DNA from 3 places in the Kurthia sp. Dielmo genome. Region 3 is predicted to be linked to each of the others. Evidence: riboswitches for the same ligand, from Rfam matches in the RefSeq annotation. Region 3 holds a riboswitch; each other region holds the start of a gene.
What was found. A riboswitch is a leader RNA that binds a small molecule or an ion and turns the genes downstream of it on or off. The one in region 3 is predicted to bind S-adenosylmethionine.
Positions count from the first base shown of each region.

Region 1: it holds a riboswitch for S-adenosylmethionine, as region 3 does, so the genes downstream of both, metK (methionine adenosyltransferase) here and KTHG_RS17425 (methionine ABC transporter ATP-binding protein) in region 3, are expected to answer to the same signal.
Region 2: it holds a riboswitch for S-adenosylmethionine, as region 3 does, so the genes downstream of both, KTHG_RS09060 (methionine ABC transporter ATP-binding protein) here and KTHG_RS17425 (methionine ABC transporter ATP-binding protein) in region 3, are expected to answer to the same signal.

Region 1 is NZ_HE578957.1:699,367-701,641, forward strand. Features, by position in the region: gene metK (methionine adenosyltransferase) at 90-1,283, opposite strand; SAM riboswitch class I at 1,522-1,635, opposite strand; gene pckA (phosphoenolpyruvate carboxykinase (ATP)) at 2,059-2,275, shown strand, end outside.
Region 2 is NZ_HE578958.1:102,453-104,727, forward strand. Features, by position in the region: gene KTHG_RS09055 (methionine ABC transporter permease) at 1-403, opposite strand, end outside; gene KTHG_RS09060 (methionine ABC transporter ATP-binding protein) at 393-1,418, opposite strand; SAM riboswitch class I at 1,514-1,619, opposite strand; gene KTHG_RS09065 (YitT family protein) at 1,933-2,275, shown strand, end outside.
Region 3 is NZ_HE578962.1:142,352-144,626, reverse strand. Features, by position in the region: gene KTHG_RS17425 (methionine ABC transporter ATP-binding protein) at 1-788, opposite strand, end outside; SAM riboswitch class I at 948-1,053, opposite strand; gene KTHG_RS17420 (thioredoxin family protein) at 1,109-1,423, opposite strand; gene KTHG_RS17415 (toprim domain-containing protein) at 1,437-1,781, opposite strand; gene gcvH (glycine cleavage system protein GcvH) at 1,893-2,273, opposite strand.

The DNA.
Region 1 (2,275 bases), on a different contig from region 3:
ATAATATTTGATAATAAGGCGTATTACGCTTTTGCTGACTATATTTATCCATAAAAAAAAGGCTAGTTTCCTAGCCTCATAAAAAGAAATTAGTTAAAACGAGCTTTTAATGCTTCTGCTTTATTTGTTTCTTCCCAAGGAACATTTAAATCTGTACGACCAAAGTGACCGTAAGCAGCTGTTTGTTTGTAAATTGGACGACGTAAATCAAGCATTTTAATAATGCCTGCTGGACGTAGATCAAATAATTCGCGAACAGCTTCTACTAATTCAGCTTCTGAAACCGTACCTGTACCGAATGTATCAATTGAAATTGATACCGGTTGTGCAACACCAATTGCGTAAGCAAGTTGTACTTCTGCACGGTCCGCAAGACCTGAAGCAACAATATTTTTCGCAACGTAACGAGCAGCATAAGCGCCTGAACGGTCAACTTTTGTTGCATCTTTACCAGAGAATGCACCGCCACCATGACGTGCATAACCACCGTAAGTATCTACGATGATTTTACGTCCTGTAAGACCTGCATCCCCTTTAGGTCCACCGATGACAAAACGGCCTGTTGGATTGATAAAGTATTTTGTTTGTTCATCTAATAATTCAGCAGGAACAACTTGTTTAATAACATGCTCTTTCATATCTGCTTGAATTTGCTCTAATGTTGTTTCTTCATCATGTTGTGTAGAAATAACGATTGTATCCACGCGTACTGCATGTTGTTCTTCATCATATTCTACTGTTACTTGTGTTTTACCATCTGGACGTAAATAAGCTAACTCACCTGATTTACGAACTTCTGTTAGACGACGAGATAATTTATGTGCTAAAGAAATTGGTAGTGGCATAAGTTCCGGTGTTTCATTACAAGCGTAACCAAACATTAAACCTTGGTCACCCGCACCGATTGCTTCAATTTCTTCATCTGACATAGAACCTTCACGTGCTTCTAATGCTTGGTCTACACCTTGGGCAATGTCAGGTGATTGTTCACCTACTGCAACAAGTACAGCAAGATTTTCCGCATCGAAACCATATTTACCGCGAGTATAGCCGATTTCAGCTACTGTATCGCGAACGATGCCTTTCATATCTACATAAGTAGATGTTGTTAATTCACCTGTTACTAGTACTAAACCTGTTGTAACAGTTGTTTCACATGCAACACGTGCATTTGGATCTTTTTCTAAAACCGCATCTAAAATTGCATCTGAGATTTGGTCACAGATTTTATCTGGATGTCCTTCTGTAACACTTTCTGAAGTAAATAGTCGACGTTGAGCCATTGTATGGGTTCCTCCTATACGAGTTCGATAGATACGGTACTCATTATCCGTGTAGCACCTATTATATAGAAGAAACTTAAAAAATGAGCTGTTCTCCTACGATGCCAGCCAGCCGAAGCTGCTTTTACACGAGTATTATAGAAAGTGCCATTGGCGATTGCAATGACAATCGAAAATAAAAAAACCCTTTTCTCATAATGTTTAATGAGGAAAGGGGTAATTTCGTAAGCACCTTTCACTCTTATCGTTCAAGGAAAATCCTTGCATCAGATTAGCACCAACGCATGCTGTGAAATACATGCAGGTTGCCGGGTTTCATTGGGCCTGACCCTCCACCAGCTCGGGATAAGAGTATCCGTTCAATTTCCAATACTAATAGATTCTATTATGAAAGTCAATCATTTAATAGCTCTGTTAAATACATGACCTATGCTATCTCTAAAATTATAAAATATTGGTCATACACAATCGTATATATGATATTTTTTATGGATAAGTATAACCTAATAAAATTATTTAATACCTGTTGTAATACAGAGCCTTAAAAAACTTATTTACAACAACTGTTATATACAATAAAACAGAATAATGCTGGTTCGAAACACCTTTTACTTCCTTTAACCATTTTGTCATATTTAAATAATTTTTATAAAAAATGATGTATTAATGTAGACTATTGATTTTAATGTGTTATACTAATTCCATAATTAATTAAAAAAAAGCCAATAAGGCATACTAAATAACATATAAATTTTAAAAAAGGATGGTACGACACATGAATTCAGTAGAAACTGCGAATGAATTAACAGAACTATTAGCTGGTCAAAATATTAAGGAACAATTATCAGTAGCACAATTAGTAGAAAAAGCGACATCTCGTAATGAAGCAATTTTAACTGCTGACGGTGCTGTTCGTGCTTTAACTGGTAAATACACTGGTCGTTCTCCTCGCGATAAATTCTTCGTTGAAGAAGATTGCTCAAAAGATAAAA
Region 2 (2,275 bases), on a different contig from region 3:
GCCAAGAGCTCGCACCCATTGCCTTCGCTGCTTCAATAACACCTGGGTCGATACTAATTAAGTTATTTTCGACAACACGCGCAATGCTAAAGGCTGCCGCAATGGTCATCGGAAAAATCGCCGCTGTCGTGCCAATCGTCGTTCCCATCACGATACGCGTTAATGGTGATAGCGCCACAAGGAAAATAATAAATGGAATGGGGCGAATAATATTAACGAGAATATTTAAAATGGTAAAGACGACTTTGCTTTCCATAATATTATTTTCGCGTGTCACATAAAGTAGTAACCCAATTACAATGCCGATAATAGCGCCAAAAATTAATGTTAGTAGCACCATGTAAATCGTTTGACCTGTCGCTTCTAAAATACGCGGCCAAAATAATGCCCAATCAACTTTCATGCACAACCACCTCCTCCATCTCTACGATTTGCTGTAATTCCGAAATAGCTTTTTTTATCGCTCGTTCATCGCCCTCAAAGGAAACGAGTAAATTGCCAAACATCTGCTGTTGCAATTCTCGAACCGTACCATAAAGAATATTGAAATAAACGCCGTATTTTTGCGTAATCTCCGATAATAATGGCGTATGTGTCGTCGAGCCTTTAAATAACACACGATATAAATGATTGCCCCCATTTTTCCGCCATTCTTTTAAAATTGCCTCAGACGGTCTATCTTGATTCACCGACTGAATAAAGCGCTGTGTCGTTGGATGCTGCGGGTTTGTAAATACGTCATACACATCCCCCGATTCAATCACAAAACCGTTTTCCATGACCGCTACACGATTACAAATTTCTTGGATGACATTCATTTCATGTGTAATTAATAACACCGTAATACCAAGCTCTGCATTGACGCGCTTTAACAACTTTAAAATATCCGCTGTTGTTTCCGGATCAAGCGCCGATGTTGCCTCGTCACAAATGAGAATGTCCGGATTATTTGCTAGCGCTCGTGCAATACCGACACGCTGTTTTTGACCACCAGACAATTGCTCCGGATAATCCTTTGCCTTCTCTGATAAGCCGACAAAGGATAACAGCTCTTTTGTACGACGCTCAATTTCCTTTTTTGGCACTTTTTCAAGCTTCATTGGGTAGGCAATATTGCCAGCAACCGTGCGTGAGGTCATTAAATTAAAGTTTTGAAAAATCATACCAATATTACGGCGTAGACCACGTAATTCTTTAGGTGAAAGCTTCATTAAATCGGTATCATGCACCTTGACTGTACCTACTGTTGGCTTTTCTAATAAGTTCACCATGCGTAGTAGCGTGCTTTTTCCCGCACCACTAAAGCCGATGACGCCAAAAATATCTCCTTTTTCAATTTTCAATGATACATTTTGCACCGCTTTCACTTCACGACTTTTCACTTTAAATATTTTTGAAACATCTGAAAATTCAATCATTTAAGCATCTACCTTCTCCCTCTTAAACGTAAGTTACATCAAAAAAACCTTTCGCTTCTCGAAATAAAAGAGAAACGAAAGGTGTTAAAATCGTACTCTTATCTTCCAAGTGAAACTACTTGCAGGATTTGGCACATTACTTTTTAAAAAGCTGTTGCCGAGATTTCACCGGGCCTGTCCCTCCATCTCTCTTGATAAGAACTATGTAATTGTTGTTTGTTTTGATTGGTTTCATCATAAACCCTAGTAAATTACTTGTCAATAAATTTACTGAAAAAATATTTTTTTCTGAAAATAAGAAAATTATAGTCGTTAAAAAGAAAACGATTTCATTTTTTTACTGAAAATAGACAATTGCCTCACTGAAATAACGTAAAACCCGTATTTATATCCTTGCCATTCAGTAGACTTTCAAAAAAAATCGTGAAAAAAATACTTATAATTATACATTTGAGTCTAATTTTTTATAAAATAATAATAGAACAACAATTTGTAGCAAAGTGAAGGAGATTCTATGGCAGAAGGAAAAACAAAAAAGAAGAGTTTTAAGAAAACACTATTTAAAGGATTAATGGTTATTATCGGGGCTTTGATTGCGGCCTATGGACTAGAAGCAATCCTAATTCCAAATAGCGTATCCGATGGTGGCGTTACAGGTATTAGTATCGTACTATCACAATTATTCGGCTTACCGCTTGGCACGTTAATCGCAATTATTAATATTCCTTTTATTTGGCTAGGCTATAAGCAGATTGGTAAAAGTTTTGCACTCTATTCAATTTTAGGGATCGCAACGTTAGCAATCGGAACAATTATACTCCACCATGTCAATACAATTATTGAAGGGGACACGTTAT
Region 3 (2,275 bases):
CCTTCGCGGTAATCCTCTAGCATTTGTGCGACCGATTCTTTTTGACCGGTTGACGTTGCTTGCGTCACGAAACGTTTTGTAATCGGTGCTTGTGGATTTTGGAATACTTCAAGAACATTCCCTTGCTCAACGACCTTCCCTTTCTCCATGACCGCCACACGATGACAAATCTTACGAATAACATGCATCTCATGCGTAATCAGCACGATTGTTAAGCCTAATTTTTCATTGATGCTCACTAGTAAGTCTAAAATCGCATCCGTTGTTTCCGGGTCAAGTGCAGAGGTTGCTTCATCACAAAGCAGCACAGTTGGATTGTTAGCAAGCGCGCGGGCGATGCCGACACGCTGCTTTTGACCACCTGATAACTGCGATGGATACGCATCATCGCGACCCTCTAGGCCAACAAGTGCAATCAATTCTTTTACACGCTTTTGACGCACATCCTTTTTCACTCCCGCAATCTCAAGTGGAAATGCGATGTTCTCCGCTACCGTACGTGACCATAATAAATTGAAATGTTGGAACACCATGCTGATATGATGACGCGCATTGCGTAGTGCATTGCCGCGTGCCTTTGAAATATTGACATCATTGACAAGCACGTCGCCTGATGTCGGCTTTTCTAAACCATTAAGTAAACGAATCATCGTACTTTTTCCGGCGCCACTGTATCCGATAATGCCGAAGATTTCTCGATCCTGAATTGTTAAACTCACATTATCGACAGCCGTTAGAGAACCATTCGCTGTTTTGTATTGTTTTGAAACATTATCTAACTGAATCACTGTCATTCCACCTTGTTCTAAAACTTTTGAACTCTCTGATTATTCAAATTCCAACAATTATACTATGCTTTGTCGTCGTCCAATTTAAACTGCTAAAAAAATAAAACCCTTCTGTTTTTTAGAGCAACAGAAGGGTTTAACGTATCGTGTCAAACCGTTCTCTCATCTCCCAAAGTAATGACTTTGCGTGAATTGGCACCATATCACATACTGCGACGGTTGCCGGGCTTCATAGGGCACTTCCCTCCACCTCTCTAAATAAGAGTAACGACATAAGTTTTTATTTTATTGTTGGTTTCTACTTTAACACTCTGATATTTTTACGTCAATGACTTATTTAAAATTTTTTCATACAAATTTGGTACGGATTGAAATGCGTATACTTTATCGCGCACTTGCCCATTCTCTGAAATTAGTAGACATGGCACACTTTCAATCTCATAATCGTATGCAATTTGTTCCATATAATTTAGATTTGCCTTCCCCATTGGGATTTGTGGCAATACCTGCTCTGTGACGTCCATCATTTTAGACGCTACTGCACATGTGCCACACATTGGCGTATATAAATAAAAAGCCGTGACGTCATGTTTTGTACGTTCTTGCTCCCATTCTTCGCGAGACCATTCTTTCATTACATGTCATTCCTTATCGTATTAAATAGGCGGGATTCACTTGAAAATCAGCTGCTGCTAGCACGAAAGCTAAATAATTTTGCGGTGTATGCTCGACTTGCTTATACGTTCGTCGCGTGTATAAATGCTCGGCATGAGGAAAATAATGCTGCACGAGCTTTCGCGCTTTCTCACCGGACTCATCCGCATCAAAAAACACATATAAGTCACTGTCCTCATAAGGTGTAAGTAGCTCCTCTAGTCGGTCCTCACTTATCGTACCATTCGTACAAATAATTTCGACCACTTCATTTAGTATGGGCAAAATGCGTAGCTTATCTTGCTTTCCTTCAACGATTAACACCTTGTCTGTCACCATTTCTGCCACCTCCACAAGCTTCCCCGTCTTCTACTTTAGTTATACCACAGCGCATGCACTCTACACAAAAAAGAACTACCCCAGTTGAGGTAGCTCTTTGTGATGCTAATATTATTCAGCGATTGCTTCTTGATATTGTTCTGCAGTTAATAAACTTTCAACGTCTGCTTCATTTGCAGGTTCAACAACGACCATCCAAGCTTGCTCGTATGGCGATTCGTTTACTAGCTCTGGAGAATCTTCTAAGTTTTCGTTTACTTCTAGAATTTTACCAGCGATTGGTAAGTATAATTCAGAAACTGTTTTTACAGATTCTACACTACCGAATGATTCGCCAGCACCGATTTCATCGCCTACTGCTGGTAGTTCAACGAATACGATATCGCCAAGTTCTGATTGTGCAAATTCAGTAATACCGATTACTGCTTTACCATCTTCTAATTTAACCCATTCGTGATCTTCTGTGTAACGTAAATTTGTTGGAACGCTCATTG